Regions from separate parts of the Rhizobium sp. N621 genome, predicted to be linked through region 2. Evidence: predicted binding sites of a transcription regulator. Region 2 holds the regulator's gene; each other region holds the start of a gene.
What was found. Region 2 encodes LexA, which represses DNA repair genes until DNA is damaged. Its sites were predicted from a motif close to TGTTCNNNNTGTGTTCNG; they were not measured.
Positions count from the first base shown of each region.

Region 1 (4,212 bases), 960 kb from region 2:
ATCTTCGTCAGCTCCTGATTGAGGAGCTCGCGGTCGAGAAGCTGACCGGTATCGGGATCCTTGAAGTCCACATCTTCGATCCAGGCGTCGGCATAATCTACATAGCGGTCGAACAGATTCTGTCCGTAGTCCGAATAGGATTCAAGATAGGCCTTCTGAATCTCGTTGCCAATGAACTCTGCGTAGCGTGGCGCAAGATCGGCCTTGATGAATTCCAGATAACGCTTCTCGACATCGTCGGAAAACTGCTCGCGACGGATCGCCTGTTCCAGCACATACATCAGATGGACGGGATCGGCGCCGATATCCGTGGTGTCGTGATTGAAGGTGGAGGCGAGCACTTTGAAGGCGAAGCGGGTCGATATTCCGTCCATGCCTTCGTCGATGCCGGCAGCATCCCGGTATTCCTGGACACTGCGGGCGCGCGGGTCGCTTTCTTTCAGGCTCTCCCCGTCATAGGTGCGCATCTTCGAGAAGAAGGTCGAATTCTCGTGCTTGCGTAGGCGCGAAAGGACGGAGAAACGCGCCAGCATTTCGAGCGTTGCCGGGGCGCATGGCGCGTCCACCAGTTCCGATCCCTCGATCAGCTTTTCGTAGATCTTCTGTTCCTCTGTCACCCTCAGGCAATAGGGAACTTTGATCACGCAGATACGGTCGATGAAAGCCTCATTGTTCTTGTTGGCCTTGAAGGTCTGCCACTCCGCCTCGTTCGAATGCGCAAGGACGATGCCGGAGAAAGGTATGGCGCCGATATTCTCGGAGCCGATATAGTTGCCCTCCTGCGTTGCCGTCAGCAGCGGATGCAGCATCTTGATCGGCGCCTTGAACATCTCGACGAATTCGAGCACGCCCTGATTGGCGCGGTTCAGGCCGCCCGAATAGCTGTAGGCGTCCGGATCGTTCTGAGAATAGGTTTCCAGCTTGCGGATATCCACCTTGCCAACCAACGAGGAGATGTCCTGGTTGTTCTCATCTCCAGGTTCGGTCTTGGCAATTGCGATCTGGCGCAGTCGCGAGGGTTGTATCCTGACGACGCGGAACCGGGAAATGTCGCCTCCGAAATCGTCGAGCCGCTTCAGACACCACGGGCTCATCAATCCGTTCAGACGCCGCAGCGGGATCCCATACTGCTCCTGCAGGAGCGAACCCATCGTCTCCGGGTCGAAGAGGTTGAGCGGGCTTTCGAACACGGGGCTGATCTCGTCACCGGCCTTCAGCACGTAGATCGGATGAACCTCCATCAACTGCTTCAGCCGCTCCGCCAGCGACGACTTGCCGCCGCCGACCGGACCGAGCAGATAAAGAATCTGCTTGCGCTCCTCGAGCCCCTGCGCCGCATGCCGAAAGAAGGAGACGATGCGTTCGATTGTCTCTTCCATGCCGTGAAAACCCGCAAAGGCGGGATAAACCCGGATAGTCCTGTTCATGAAGATTCTGCCGAGGCGGGCGTCCTTGGCAGTGTCCACCATCTGTGGCTCGCCTATTGCAGCCAGCAGGCGCTCGGTCGCGTTCGCATAGGCGATCGGTTCGGTTTTGCAGAGATCGAGATATTCCGAAACCGACATGTCGCTTTCGCGGCGCGCTTCATAACTGCGTGTGAACGCATCGAATACGGATTCACTCAGCATGGGACCTCCATTAAGGTTATGCCGCAGGCTCTAAGCCGTATAACCATCGAGATGGCCACGGCGTTCCTAAGAATCAATAGTTTCGTAGGTATATTCGACGCTGACCGGCCGTTTGTAGCAATGCACAAAATTGTGCATTCACCGGTAATTTTTTTACTCCGCGAAACTGTTTCCCATTGTAGTTGAGAAAAGGGTCATTGGCATATCAGCACATTTAGCGACGTGACATGAATGTCAAAAAGGTGTGCAATGGCGCCCGTGATTCGAGCCGTGGAAATTCGGCAATCGGCCCGCCGGTGAGAGCAAGCCGGCTCTGACAGCAGGGCACCCAGCGCGCTCCCGCAGCATGGGACCGGGCGAACGTCGCCACGCGCCCGGTATGTTCCTATTATACGCTGGCACTTTTAGCCGTTGAATGCCTTCTCCAGCGCAGCCACATCGATCTTGACCATGCCGAGCATGACTTCGGTGACGCGCCTTGCCCGCTCGCGATCTTCGTCGGCGATCATCTCGGAGAGAGCGCGCGGGACGATCTGCCAGGAAAGCCCCCAGCGGTCCTTCAGCCAGCCGCAGGCCTCCGGCGTGCCGCCATTGGCGAGGAAGGCATCCCATATCCGATCGATCTCCGCCTGGCTCTCCAGCAGGATCGCGATCGAAAAGGAATGATTGAAGCTGTCGAGCGGACCGGCCTTCATCGCCAGGAAGGCCTGGCCGCCAAGCGTGAACTCGATCAGCTCGACGCTGCCGGGAGGACCGCTCGGCGTTTCCGCCGGAAGTACGGTGGTGCGGCCGATCCTGGAATCCGGAATGATCGACACGTAGAATTCGACGGCTTCGCGTGCCTGCTCCGCGAACCAGAGATTTGAAATGACCTTGGGCATGGACAGCCTCCTTAGTTGGCGAGTATCCCGGACTTCTGTCCGATGCTTCGAGGACGTCTGGTCGCCGCCCGTTCCGACAGGCTGCAATCGGAATTTTTTCGCCGCCCACCCGCGGCGGCCTCGCCGCCCACACCGCTGCAATAGCGGTGATTCCAGAATGAAAGCAGAACATCTTTTCTGGTCTTTCCTTCCCGAATCACTACATTACGCGCCATGAGCAATAGTTTCGACGATATTCCCTTCTTCGACGAAGAGCCGGGCGAAGTGGCGCGCAAGCCGCAGCCGTCTGTCGCAACTGCCGGAAGGCCAGCCGCCGGCGGCGGCATCGCCGCACGCGCCATGGCGGCCCGTGACGGCGGCAAGCGGCCGGATTATCTCGCCGGATTGAACCCGGAACAGACCGAAGCCGTCGAAACGCTGGAAGGCCCCGTCCTCGTGCTCGCCGGCGCCGGCACCGGAAAGACGCGCGTGCTGACGACCCGCATCGCCCATATCCTCAATACCGGCCGCGCCTTCCCGTCGCAGATCCTCGCCGTCACCTTTACCAACAAGGCCGCGCGCGAGATGAAGGAGCGCATCGCCCTGCTCGTCGGCGGCGCCGTCGAAGGCATGCCCTGGCTCGGCACCTTCCACTCGATCGGCGTCAAGCTCCTGCGCCGCCATGGCGAGCTCGTCGGCCTGAGCTCCGGTTTCACCATTCTCGACACCGACGACGTCGTGCGCCTGATCAAGCAGCTGATCCAGGCCGAAGGCCTCGACGACAAGCGCTGGCCGGCCAAGCAATTCGCCGGCATGATCGACACCTGGAAGAACAAGGGCCTCGGCCCCGCCGATATCCCCGAGGGTGATGCCCGCGCCTTTGCCAATGGCCGCGGCCGCGAACTCTATTTCGCCTATCAGGCGCGCCTGACGACGCTGAACGCCTGCGATTTCGGCGACCTGCTGATGCATCCGATCACGATCTTCCGCAAGAACCCGGATCTCCTGAAGGAATATCACGGCCGCTTCCGTTATATCCTCGTCGACGAATATCAGGATACCAACACCGCCCAATATATGTGGCTGAGGCTGCTGGCCCAGCGCGCCAAGGGCGAGCCGCAGAATGTCTGCTGCGTCGGTGACGACGACCAGTCGATCTATGGCTGGCGCGGCGCGGAGGTCGACAATATCCTGCGCTTCGAGAAGGATTTCCCCGGCGCCAAAGTCATCAAGCTGGAGCGCAACTACCGTTCGACCGAACATATCCTCGGCGCGGCCGCCCACCTGATCGCCCACAATGAAGGCCGCCTGGGCAAGACGCTATTCACCGACCGCGCCGATCCCGACGACGTCAAGGTGCAGGTTCACGCGTCCTGGGACTCCGAGGAGGAAGCCCGCGCCATCGGCGAGGAGATCGAGCAACTCCAGCGCAGCAAGCATCTGCTGAACGACATGGCGATCCTCGTGCGCGCCTCCTTCCAGATGCGCGAATTCGAAGATCGCTTCGTCACCCTTGGCCTTAACTACCGCGTCATCGGTGGCCCGCGCTTCTATGAGCGCCTCGAAATCCGCGATGCCATGGCCTATTTTCGGCTCGTCGCACAACCGGCCGACGACCTCGCCTTCGAACGTATCATCAACACGCCGAAGCGCGGCCTCGGCGATACGACGGTGCGCGCGCTACATGATTATGCCCGCGCCCGCGACGTCCCGATGCTGGCGGC
Region 1 covers NZ_CP013495.1:2,961,209-2,965,420, forward strand. Annotated here, with positions in the region: gene AMK00_RS14455 (PrkA family serine protein kinase) at 1-1,628, opposite strand, end outside; gene AMK00_RS14460 (VOC family protein) at 2,033-2,509, opposite strand; gene AMK00_RS14465 (ATP-dependent helicase) at 2,723-4,212, shown strand, end outside.
Region 1: the regulator LexA is predicted to act here: its motif matches at 2,663-2,680, upstream of AMK00_RS14465 (ATP-dependent helicase).

Region 2 (4,212 bases):
GAGCTTCTTCAGGACGTTCTTCATATCCCAAGGGGCGAGGAACTGGCCCTTCTTGACATTGACGGCGCGGCCGGTCCTGGCGGCTGCGATCAGAAGGTCGGTCTGACGGCAGAGGAAGGCCGGGATCTGCAGGACATCGGCCACCTTGGCCACCTCGGCGCATTGCTCGGCCGTATGGACGTCGGTTATGACGGGAAAACCGAATTCCTTCTTGAGGTCGGCAAAGACCTCCATGCCTTTCTCCAGGCCGATGCCGCGCTCTGCCGAGAGCGAGGTGCGGTTCGCCTTGTCGAAGGAGCTCTTGTAGACAAGGCCTATGCCGAGCTTGCCGCAAAGCTCCTTCAGCGTGCCGGCGACCATAAAGGCGTGATCGCGGCTCTCCATCTGACATGGGCCGGCAATCAGCGACAGGCGGGCGGTATTGGAAAAGGTGACCTGGCCTTCGCCTTCGCCGATCCTGACTTCGGAATTCGTGTCGGTGCTCATCGTTTTTCCTCGAAGGCGAAGAGCGCACCCTGCCCGGGCGTGGGCTTCACCAGAATGCGGTTGTTCTTGCGCGTGTAGGTCACCCCGTTAGCAGCCAAATGCGCTTCTGTCACGGCAAGATCGGCGACAGTGAAGAGGATTGCCCGGCCGCGCAGGCCACGATCGGCGGAGGAGACGACAAGCTCGAAATAGGCCTCCAGCCCTTCCGGCGTCATCAGGCTGATCTTCGCATTCGATGCCGCGATATTCACGCCGAAACCGGTTTTCTCCGCCGCCGCCTGCCCTATCGCAAGTCCGACGAAAGCGGCGAATGCCGCCGGGTCCGGCGCACAAAGCGCGATCTCGGCAATACCGATCACGCCATTGGCATGCGTCTCCAGCGCGGCGCGATCTGTCGGGAACGAATTGATGCGCTGGCAGGTAAAGAGAAAGAAATCGGGGGCGCGCAAATCAGCTGCAAAGGCCAGCTTGAAGCTGCCGACGCTCTCCGAACCATCCGGCATCCGCATCGGCCGGCTGAATTGCAACATCTCACCGGCGCTCGCGCCGTTGCCGACGAAGCGCTTATGATCGACGCCGGCATCCTCGCTGAGGAAGGCCAGCGCAGAAAGTCCCTCCTCGCCGCAGCGGAAACGAAAGGCGCGATTGCGGGCAATGAAGACATTGCCCTGGCGGGCCGCTGCCTCGCTCTCCTCGATGCTCGCAACGCCAAGCGGCTCCAGATAGGTCTTGTCGGCGAAAAAGACGCAGGCATTCTCCGTTCCGAAGGGATGGCGCGCATCAGCGGCGACGGTGAAACCGAGCTTGCCGAGCCTTTCACGCGCCAGATCGATATTGACCACGGGCAGCACGACATGATCCAGCGGGTGTGATTTGGCGGAATGCGCGTTCATGAATATCCCTCCTGAAACCGGCAAGAGATGTGCGACAGCACCTCGCTCAATGCAAGACATGTGCACCAATCCGGCGAATGAAAATAAAAATCTCGACGAGTTGCCACGAAGTTTTACGGAAATTTAGCTACTTGCGGAACACATATGGAACATATAGTGTCTGTTCTGGATTTGTTTCAATCACGGGGTCTGACGTCGATGCTCACGCGCAAACAACAGGAGCTTCTCCTTTTCATTCATGAGCGCATGAAGGAATCCGGCGTCCCTCCCTCTTTCGACGAAATGAAGGATGCCCTGGATCTCGCCTCGAAATCCGGAATCCACCGGCTGATCACGGCGCTCGAGGAGCGCGGCTTCATTCGCCGCCTACCGAATCGCGCCCGGGCGCTTGAAGTGATCAAACTTCCGGAGGCCTATAACCCCAGCCTTCAACAGCGCCGCGGTTTTTCGCCGAGCGTCATCGAGGGCAGCCTCGGCAAGCCCCAGCCGGTCGCCGCCCCCGCTGCGCCAAAGCCGGTCGCCGACAATGGCAACTCCATCTCCGTGCCGGTCATGGGACGTATCGCCGCCGGCGTTCCGATCTCGGCGATCCAGAACAACACCCACGACATCGTCGTTCCCGCGGATATGCTCGGCTCCGGTGAGCACTATGCGCTGGAGGTCAAGGGCGATTCGATGATCGATGCCGGCATCTTCGACGGCGATACCGTGATCATCCGCAACGGCAGCACCGCAAGTCCCGGCGATATCGTCGTTGCCCTCGTCGACGACGAGGAAGCAACGCTGAAGCGTTTCCGCCGCAAGGGTGCCTCGATCGCGCTCGAGGCCGCCAACCCGGCCTACGAGACCCGCATCTTCGGACCCGACCGCGTCAAGGTGCAGGGCAAGCTCGTCGGCCTCATCCGTCGCTATCACTGACGCCGGATGGGCCGGAATCGGTAAAACGATCGTTGCGCCAATCATAGGCGCGATGGCGCATCCATGGTCGCGACAAAGCATCGAAGGCGGTGGTGACCTCCAGGTCGGCACCGGCGAAGCGCAATTCGACGGAACCGGTCCTGCGCAGCGTCTCGCCGGTGAAAAGCGTGCCGCCTGAACGGCAGCTGTCGAAGCGCAGACGGACCGAGGTCACGACGATATCGGCCGTATCGCAGGCCGGACCGAGATAGGCGGCATTGTCGATGACGGTGACGATATGGCCATTGCCGAGTCTTGATGTGCACCAGGCCTTCTTGACGCAGGAAAAGCGGTTTGCTTCACCGCCTGCTGCGGCTGCCCGCATCGCTGCGCTCGCTTCGTTCTGCTGATCGCGGGAAAGCCTGACACGGCGGTCTTCTCCTTCCGGCGGGATAGCCGGACCATCCAGCATCTTCGGCGGATCATGTGTCGGCAGGACCAGCGCTCGCTGCCACTGGTCGAAGATGAAATCCGGCGGGTTTTCACGGTTGGAAGCTATTGCCTCAGCCGCGACGACCGCAACCAGACTGCCATCCTCCGAAATCACCAGATCCGGCGGCCGGGGAAGCGGCAGAAGCAGCACGATGAGCGTCGAGATGGCGATGATCGATGTGCCGACATGGCGCAGCCGGGTGCGCAGCAGCGTCAGCAGCAGAAAGCCTGCCACCGCCACTGCGAAATACCAGGCGGGCAAGCGGCCGACGCCGATATCACCGCCCCAGCCGGACACCGTCTTGGCGACCGCAATCACCAGATCGAGGCCGAATCCCACCACCTTCCAGAGTGGAGCGTCCACACCGAAAGGCATGAGCAACATCGCCAGCAACCCGGCCGGCATGACGATGAAGGAGATGATCGGCATCGTCGCAAGGTTTGCCGGCAGGCCGTAAGCCGTCAGGCGATGAAAATGCTCGATCGAAAACAGTGCGGTGGAAAAGCCGCCGATCAGCGAGGTCAGGAAGACGCCGCCGAAGAAACCGGCGACGGCAACCACCGGCCTGATGATCGGCAGTTTCAGAAAAGCGCTTTCGCGGACACGCCTGTCCTTCCACAGCTGATAGCCCGATACCAAAGCCAATGTCGCGGCAAAGGACATCTGAAAGCTCGGTCCCAATACTTCAGAAGGTGAAATGGCGATGATGATGAGCGCAGAGAGAACGATATTGCGCAGGCTGATCGACGGCCGATCGAAGAAGACGGCAATCAGCATAATGGCCATCATGATAAAAGCGCGCTCGGCCGAAACCCCGAAACCGGAGATCAGGTAATAGGCGGTGACGGCGATGAGCGCGCCGGCGGCGGCGATCTTCTTTGTCGGATAGGCTTGGGCGACACCGGGAAAGAGACTGAGCAGCATCCGGAAACCGACGAAGAAAATGCCGGCCGACAGCGCCATGTTGAGGCCCGAGATCGCGACGATGTGGGCAAGGCCGGACTGGCGTAGCGCCTCCGTCGTCGTCTTCGAGATGGCGCGCCGTTCATCCGTCACCAGGGCAGCGGCAAAAGCGCCGGTGTCGCCGGGCAGGATCGATCTTATGCGGTCGCCGATGCTACTGCGCAGCCGGTAGAGCCATTCGAGCAGCGCGTCCGTCGACCTGTCCGCCTGCGGGCCTGCCTCCAAGTCGAGTTTCTCCGGCGCACCGTAGAAGAAACCGTTGGCGCCGATGCCGTCGAAATAGGCACCGAAGGAGAAGTCGTTGAGCGCGGGAAGTGCGGGGCCGGCCGGCGGCGTCAGCCGTGCCTTGCCGGTAATGATGTCGCCGATCTCGAAAGGCGCATCGGCGCCCCGGACGATCGCGGTGATGCGTCTCGGCGGCCGTTTCAGCTCCGGCGCCTCGGTGCCGGTGACGGCAAGAATGTAGCGCCAGCGCCCGCG
Region 2 covers NZ_CP013495.1:2,000,676-2,004,887, reverse strand. Annotated here, with positions in the region: gene kdsA (3-deoxy-8-phosphooctulonate synthase) at 1-486, opposite strand, end outside; gene AMK00_RS09780 (VOC family protein) at 483-1,379, opposite strand; gene lexA (transcriptional repressor LexA) at 1,578-2,297, shown strand; gene AMK00_RS09770 (ComEC/Rec2 family competence protein) at 2,278-4,212, opposite strand, start outside.

Region 3 (4,212 bases), 1.0 Mb from region 2:
TGGGTAATCATCATCACGGCGCCGGGATAGTCGCGCAGATGCTTTTCGAGCCAGGCGATGGTTTCGGCATCCAGATGGTTGGTCGGCTCGTCGAGCAGCAGCAGATCGGGCTGCGAGAGCAGCAGGCGGCAGAGTGCGATGCGGCGGCGCTCACCACCGGACAGGCTGGTGACTTCGGCATCGCGCGGCGGGCAGCGCAGGGCTTCCATCGCCATCTCGACCTGACTTTCCAGATCCCAGAGGTTCTGGCTGTCGATGATGTCCTGGAGCTTCGCCCCCTCTTCCGCGGTCTCGTCCGAATAGTTCATCATCAATTCGTTATAACGATCGACGATCGCCGTCTTCGCGGCAACACCTTCCATGACGTTCTCGAAAACCGTCTTGGTGGGGTCGAGTTTCGGCTCCTGCTCGAGATAGCCGACCGTGGCACCCTCGGCGAGCCAGGCTTCGCCGGTATACTCCTTGTCCTGGCCCGCGATGATGCGCAGCACAGTGGATTTACCGGCCCCGTTCGGTCCGAGGATGCCGATCTTGGCATCCGGGTAGAAGGAAAGGTGGATGTTCTCCAGGATCTTCTTGTTGCCATAGGCCTTGTTGAGGCCGGACATATGATAGATGAATTGACGTGCCATGCTGCGCTGCTCCGGGCGGGAAACTTCGTTTCGTGCCGCTATGTAGGCGAAACAGCGCCTGTGAGCAACGCCGAAACCCGTTTACGCCGGATTCCGGTCAGAAGCCCGCCGCATCGACAACGCCCTCGTCACAGCCGAACGAGGTTTTTCCCGCCCCCTGGATCAGATCGGCAAGGCCCGCGCTTTTTGCCGATGCCGCTCCCGCATCCGCAGACAGGCCGATCGTCAACTCGCTGATCACCCTGACATTGCCAGCTCGCCGGCAGCTCATCTTGACGCGCTCGCCCGCACCCGGCCCGAAGCTCTTGTCGAAAGCAGCCTTGATCGCTTCGGCCTTGACCGTCTTGCCGATATTGGCGGCAAAGAGATCGCGCACGGCCGATGCGTTGAGAGCATCCACCAGATGGACACCGACGCCGAAATAATCCTCCACACTCAATTTCGTGCAGGTCCCATGCTTTGTCCATTCGTGCCGTTCAAGGCCGGACTGCGTGCCGGGCATCGCCTTTGCCAGCGCCGCCTGCGTTTCGGCCGAAAGCGTCACTTCCGGCAATGCAGCCCATTTACCGTCCTTGTCAGCAGCCTTCTGATCGTCGCTGACGCCGCAATAATCCTGCCGCATCGGCCAGAGGCCGTGCAGCGAGAAATTCGTCGCGTCATGGCGCTCGCCGGTCTGGCTTGCGCATTCGGGCTTCTTCTGGTTCGTCTGGCAGAAGGCGGGCTGCCAGCTCGCCGCAAGAATGAAACGGGTACGTCCGTCGGCCTCCTGCGCCATGGCGGCGCCGGCAAGGGCTATCGATACGGCGAACGTCAAGGTACGCAACTGCATGCTGCTCATTTCAACCCCCATATTAGAACAATGCACGAACAGATAAGCACAAAGAGTAAACATCAGCAACCCTGAATCGCAACGTTCCCGTATTTTGTTATCGATTGCATCTAACGCTTTAAAGTCACACAAAGGACGTTCCATCACTTTGAGTTGAAGCATGATTCCTCAAATCGATTTCGCATTAAGAAATTATGCGCTAGCGATCTGTTCTGCTGCGGCAGGGAGGATCCGAATGTTTTCTGAAACGCAATGGCTCTCCGTGCCGGGAGCATCGCTGGCCTATCACCATGCCGAGGCCACCGGCCCCGCTTGCGGCATTCTGCTGATATCGCATGGCTTGGCGGAGCACTCGAAGCGGTATCGCCGCTTTGCCGAGGCAATGGCGGCGCGCGGCTATCACGTTTATGCCCACGATCACCGTGGCCATGGCGAGACGACAGCGCCCGATGCCCCGATCGGCCGCTTCGCGCGGCGCGATGGCGTCGGACGGGTGATCGGCGACATCATTGCCATGCGCGCTCACGCGGTCTCGCGCCATCCCGGCCTGAAGGTGATCCTCTTCGGCCATTCGATGGGTGGCCTCATCGCGCTCAATGCCGCCGTCACCGCCCCGGACGACTTCAACGCGGTCGCCGTGTGGAATTCGAATTTCGCCGTCGGTTTTGCCGGCCGCGCCGCCCAGGCGATCCTTATCGCCGAACGCATGCTGAAAGGCTCGGACGTCCCGAGCGGCCTCCTGCCGAAACTCACTTTCGCAGCCTGGGGCCGGTCCATTGCCAACCGCCGCACCGAATTCGACTGGCTGTCGCATATGCCCGGCGAAGTCGACAAATATGTCGCCGACCCTCTTTGCGGCTTCGATGCCTCGGTTTCGCTCTGGCTCGACGTCTTCGAACTAACCTTCCGCGCACCGCAAAAGATCCATCTCGACCGGCTGCGGCGCGACCTGCCGATCCATCTGGTCGGCGGCGCCGAGGATCCGGCGACCGAGCGTGGAAAAGCGGTAGCCTGGCTGTCAAACCATTTGAAAGGCCAGGGCTTCTCCCGTATCAGCACTGAGATATATCAGGACACGCGGCACGAAACACTGAATGAGATCGGCGCAGAGGCAGCCATTGCCGCCTTCGCGGACTGGTGTGACGGCGCGGTCGGCAAGAGCCGGAACGGCCAAAATCCCGGATAACGAGAATTCCACCATGAGCAGCACCTCCGCCCGGCCCGTTTCATCCCCCTCCGACGTGACGACGGGGCTTGCCCTGATGTTTCTTTCGGTGATGTTCTCGCCGCTTATCGATATCTTCGCCAAGCTTGCCGTCGTCACCGTGCCCTCCGCCGAGGTCACCGCCGGCCGTTTTGCGGTGCAGGCATTCTGCATGCTGCCGATCGTCATATGGCGGCGCAGCTTTGACGATTTCTCCTGGCGCCAGAGCCTGTTCCATGCCATCCGCGGTCTGATCATCACCATTTCGATGATTTGCTTCGTCACCACGCTGAAATATATGGCGGTCGCCGACGCGATCGCGATCTTCTTCGTCGAGCCGATCATCGTGACGATCCTCGGCGGCATTTTCCTGAAGGAAACGATCGGCTGGCGGCGCTATACCGCTTGCGGCGTCGGCTTCTTCGGGGCGATGCTGATCATCCAGCCGAGTTTCAACGAAGTCGGCTACATCGCGCTCCTGCCCGTCCTCACCGCGCTCTGCATCGCCATTTTCGTGCTGATGACGCGCGTCCTGTCGCACAAGGAAGATCCCTGGGCAATGCAGTTTCAGATGGGCATCTGGGGCCTGATCTTCTGCGCCGTCCTGCTTTTTGCCGGCGATGGCAGCGGCTCCGATATCTTCGATCCCGTCATGCCCGTAGGCAACGCCTGGTTCTATGTCGCCGGCGTCGGCGCCATGGCCGCGATAGCGGGCATCTTCGGCGTCTACGCCTATCGCGCCGCACCGGCTTCGACGCTGGCGCCGCTGCAATATTTCGAGATCGTCTCGGCCACGATCTTCGCCTGGCTTGTTTTCGGCGACTTTCCGGATGCGATCAAATGGCTCGGCATCATGATCATCATCGCCTCCGGCATCTACATCCTCTGGCGCGAGCGCCGCTTTGCTTCCAAACCCGTATCCGATACATCTGAGGTGACGCCGGCGCCGTAGATTGCCTGGGAGGACCATGACCGAGAGCCTGACGAAAAAACCGCCGCTTGCCGGTATCCGGGTGATCGAGCTCGCCCGCGTGCTCGCCGGTCCCTGGGCCGGACAGATGCTCGCCGATCTCGGCGCCGATGTCATCAAGGTCGAAAATCCCGATGGCGGCGACGATACGCGCCAATGGGGCCCGCCCTTTGTCGAAGGTGCCGACGGCGAAAATCTCTCGGCCGCCTATTACCATGCCGCCAATCGCGGCAAACGCTCCATCGCCGCCGACCTGAAAAGCCCGGAAGGCCAGGATCTCGTCCGCCGGCTGGTCTCCACTGCTGACGTGGTGATCGAGAACTTCAAGGTCGGCGGGCTTGTCAAATACGGGCTCGATTACGACAGCCTGCGCAAACTGAACCCGAAGCTCGTTTATTGCTCGATCACCGGCTTCGGCCAGACCGGCCCCTATGCCAATCTGGCCGGCTACGATTACATCGTCCAGGGCATGTCCGGCTTCATGTCGATTACAGGCGAGCCGGACGGCCAGCCGATGAAGGCAGGCGTGGCGATCGCCGATATCTTCACCGGCATCTATGCCGTCTCGGCGATCGAG
Region 3 covers NZ_CP013495.1:3,027,120-3,031,331, forward strand. Annotated here, with positions in the region: gene ettA (energy-dependent translational throttle protein EttA) at 1-632, opposite strand, end outside; gene AMK00_RS14750 (ribonuclease T2 family protein) at 730-1,470, opposite strand; gene AMK00_RS14755 (alpha/beta fold hydrolase) at 1,697-2,647, shown strand; gene AMK00_RS14760 (DMT family transporter) at 2,661-3,617, shown strand; gene AMK00_RS14765 (CaiB/BaiF CoA transferase family protein) at 3,634-4,212, shown strand, end outside.
Region 3: the regulator LexA is predicted to act here: its motif matches at 1,485-1,502, upstream of AMK00_RS14750 (ribonuclease T2 family protein).

Region 4 (4,212 bases), 1.4 Mb from region 2:
GATGGCAACTGAAAAATGGCACGACCCGGTCAAGGTCGGTTTCGAAGGCGCTGACCTCAAAACCGTCAACGGGCCGTTCGATGCGCTCAAATGTCTGGCGGATCTCTGGCCGAGCGCACGCGGACTGCATTATATCAAGGCGCGCAGTACCTGTCGGGCAGCACTCGACGGGCGCAAGAGCGTGGAAGAGGCAAGGGCCGAGTTCCTGGCGGCGGCCGAAGAGGCGAAGCTGAAGCTGCTGCATTAACACGGCAGGGAACGTCCGGCTGTTTTTCGATTTGTTCGGCAAAGCGTGCCGGAACGAGACATTGTGTAATTTTCACTTAACCCTGGATCGAGCAGATGCCGGATTTTGGCGCAAAGGGCGTTGCGCCCGGGACAGCTGTTTCGATAGAAAACACGCAGCCATCATGATGATGGTCAGAGGCTCGTCACCGGAAACGCCGGCGAGCCTCGTTCGGACAACCCCGTTTGTCAGCAGCCCGCGTCGCCGGCATTCTCCACCTCGACATAACCGACACCGATGATCGTGCCGTCAGCCGCGCGGATGAAGGACGGCAGATAATGCGGCTCGGCCGGCTGGCAGGCGACGGTGGCGGTGGCGGTATAGTCGTTGAGCGCGATCTGATCCTTCGGAAGCGCGGAATAGTTCGCGCCGGTTTCGAGCGAGGCATAGGCCGAGCCGGCAAAAATGCCGATGATCAGGGTGGACGCCCAGAGGCGAAGAAGCGTTTGCATGAGGCTCTCCAGCGTTTCAGATCCGGCATTTCAACACCCGGCAGCGCACTTGGTTCCCTCAGCGCCGCAACAGGCGGTTATGCACATGGCCGCGGCCGACGATGCTTTCGGCGATCTCGGCCGACCGCTCGACATCGCCATGCCGACGCACGAAACCTTCGAGGACGATATCGGCGCCGAGCGTGCTGACGATGATTTCGCGCGCGTCGAGATCGCCGGCGGCATGAAGGGCGCTCTCGACCGAAGCGCGTGTGGCCGCCTCGCCATGGCCCTGCCGGCCGGGTTCGTCATGGTCGGGGAATACAGGAAACCCGATCACTTAAGCGTCTCCTGAGGTGGGTATATAAGGGTTAACGCCGCAACAGGGCTTTCGTTGCGGTCCGCCGATCTCGACGGGATGGTCGCGCAGGATTTCTGCGGGCCAGGCTTGGCCGACCCTTGGCGGAAGCTGCTGCGGCTTCCATATCTGGCTGCAGTCGAAAGAGGGATGACGACGATGAAAGTGCTTCTGCCCGTTTTGTTTGCCGGAATATTGCTCGCCGGCTGCTCCTCGGCCGATAGCCCCGCGCTGGATCCCATTCCGGGCAGCATCACCTATGGCGGCCAGCCGCGCACGAAGCTCACCAAATCGCCGGTCGGCAGCGCCGTCCACCACCAGTTCTACAACGGGACGGGCCAGCGCGTGGAAGAGACCTATATTCTTCAGCCGGATCGCAGCCTGAAGCTGGTGCGGCGCGTGGTGGGGCCGGATTTCCCCGATTGAGACTTGCGCCGTTCCAGGCTTGACAGCGGCTGAAATCGCGAACATTCAAGGAACATCTAATCTTTCCGCAGTGATTCTGCGGGAGCCCGACCGGACGGCTGGATGTATCTCGAAAAGCTCAATCCCCAGCAGCGCATGGCCGTCGAGCACGGCACGCTCACCGACGGCAGCCACATTGCCGGGCCGCTGCTGGTCATTGCCGGCGCCGGCTCGGGCAAGACGAATACGCTGGCGCATCGGGTCGCCCATCTGATCGTCAAGGGCGCCGATCCGCGCCGCATCCTGCTGATGACCTTTTCACGCCGGGCCGCCGCCGAAATGGCGCGCCGCGTCGAGCGCATCTGCCGCAACGTGCTCGGTTCGAATGCCGGCGTAATGGCCGATGCGCTTGCCTGGTCCGGCACCTTCCACGGCATCGGCGCGCGGCTCTTACGCGACTATGCCCAGCAGATCGGCCTCGATGCCGATTTCACCATCCATGACCGCGAAGACAGCGCCGATCTGATCAACCTGATCCGCCACGATCTCGGCTTCTCCAAGACGGAAAGCCGGTTTCCGGCCAAGGGCACCTGCCTTGCCATCTATTCGAGGGCGGTGAATTCGGAAACCGCCCTCGACCAAGTGCTGCGCGACGCCTTTCCCTGGTGCGCGGCGTGGGAAAAACAGCTGCGCGAGCTTTTCGCCTGCTATGTCGAGGCCAAACAGAGCCAGAATGTGCTCGATTACGACGACCTTCTGCTCTACTGGGCGCAGATGGTCGGCGAGAGCGTGATTGCAGAGGATATCGGCAGCCGCTTCGACCATGTGCTGGTCGACGAATATCAGGACACCAACCGGCTGCAGGCCTCGATCCTGATGGCGCTGAAGCCCCAAGGCCAGGGCCTGACCGTCGTCGGCGACGATGCGCAGTCGATCTATTCCTTCCGCGCAGCGACAGTGCGCAACATCCTCGATTTTCCCGCAGCCTTCAGCCCGCCCGCCAATATAGTCACGCTCGACCGCAACTATCGCTCGACGCAGCCGATTCTGACAGCCGCCAATGCCGTCATCGATCTCGCCTCGGAGCGCTTCACCAAAAATCTCTGGACCGAGCGGCAATCCTCCGAGCGGCCGCGCCTCGTGACGGTGCGCGACGAGGCCGAGCAGGCGCGTTACGTCGCCGACAAGGTGCTCGACAATCGCGAGGAGGGCCTCAAGCTCAAGCAGCAGGCGGTGCTGTTCCGCGCATCGCATCACAGCGGTCCGCTGGAGGTCGAGCTGACCCGGCGCAATATTCCCTTCGTCAAGTTCGGCGGGCTGAAGTTTCTCGACAGCGCCCATGTCAAGGACATGCTGGCGGCGCTTCGCTTTGCGCAAAATCCGCGCGACCGAGTGGCGGGCTTCCGGCTGATGCAGATCCTGCCGGGCGTCGGCCCCTCGACGGCCCAGAAGGCGCTCGACCTGATGTCCGAGGATGCGAGCCCGCTGTCGGCGCTGGCCGCCATGCCGGCGCCGCCGCGCTCCGGCGAAGACTGGACTGATTTCGTTTCGATGCTGCAGGAGATGAAATCCGGCAAGGCCGGCTGGCCGGCGGAAATCGAGCTGGCGCGGCAATGGTACGCGCCGCATCTGGAACGGCTGCATGAGGATGCGGCGACGCGGCAGGCCGATTTGTTGCAGCTCGAGCAGATTGCCGGCGGTTATGCCTCGCGCGAGCGTTTCCTCACCGAACTCACCCTCGATCCGCCGGATGCGACGAGCGATCAGGCCGGCGTGCCGCTGCTCGACGAGGATTATCTCATCCTCTCGACCATCCACTCGGCCAAGGGCCAGGAATGGACGCGGGTCTTCATGCTGAATGTCGTCGACGGCTGCATTCCGAGCGATCTTGCCGTCGGCGCCACCGCCGAAATCGAGGAAGAGCGCCGGCTGCTCTATGTGGCGATGACGCGCGCCCGCGACGGTCTCGACCTCGTCGTGCCGCAGCGCTTCTTCACCTACGGGCAGAATGCGCAGGGCGACCGGCACGTCTATGCCTCGCGCAGCCGCTTCATTCCGGCGACCCTGCTGCAATTCTTCGAGGCCTGCAGCTGGCCGCAGGTGAAATCGGATGCCGCCGCGCAAGCCCAGGCGCGGCAGGTGCGCATCGATGTCGGCGCCCGTATGCGCGGCATGTGGCGGTAATGCATGTCGCCCGGAAGTGTGCAGCGGTTCCGGGACAACGACATGCATAAAACCAAAGACTAAAGCGCGCCGCAGGCAATCCGATCCTGCAGCGCGCTTTGGTTCGTCCCTGACCTGGCAGGTGCTCAGTAGTCCCAGAACACCGGCACCCAACGGAAGACGTCGCCGTCGAGCGCCACCCGGCCGACCGACGGGAACGGCAGGTGGGTGGCCACCAGCTGTTCGCCGTTCGCCGCCAGCTCCCTGAGAAGATCGATGCGCACGCGAGCGGCCTCCTCGGGATCGTGTTCGAAACCATTGTACCAATCGGGGTGCTCGAACCCGACCGCAAACACGGCATCGCCGGCGAATGTCAGGCGGTCGCCGCCGGATGCCAGGCGGACCACGCTATGTCCGGGGGTATGGCCGCCGGTGCGCTGGACGACGACACCCGGCGCCACCTCGGACCGATCGTCGAACAGCTTGAGATGGCTGCCGTACTCGCTGAGGAACCGCTTTGCCGTTGCCCGAAGCGCATCCGGAAAGCCGGGCGGCATGGACACGTGGCT
Region 4 covers NZ_CP013495.1:622,443-626,654, reverse strand. Annotated here, with positions in the region: gene AMK00_RS03055 (DUF982 domain-containing protein) at 2-247, shown strand; gene AMK00_RS03050 (hypothetical protein) at 475-738, opposite strand; gene AMK00_RS03045 (BON domain-containing protein) at 797-1,057, opposite strand; gene AMK00_RS03040 (hypothetical protein) at 1,235-1,501, shown strand; gene AMK00_RS03035 (ATP-dependent helicase) at 1,604-3,664, shown strand; gene AMK00_RS03030 (MBL fold metallo-hydrolase) at 3,790-4,212, opposite strand, start outside.
Region 4: the regulator LexA is predicted to act here: its motif matches at 1,539-1,556, upstream of AMK00_RS03035 (ATP-dependent helicase).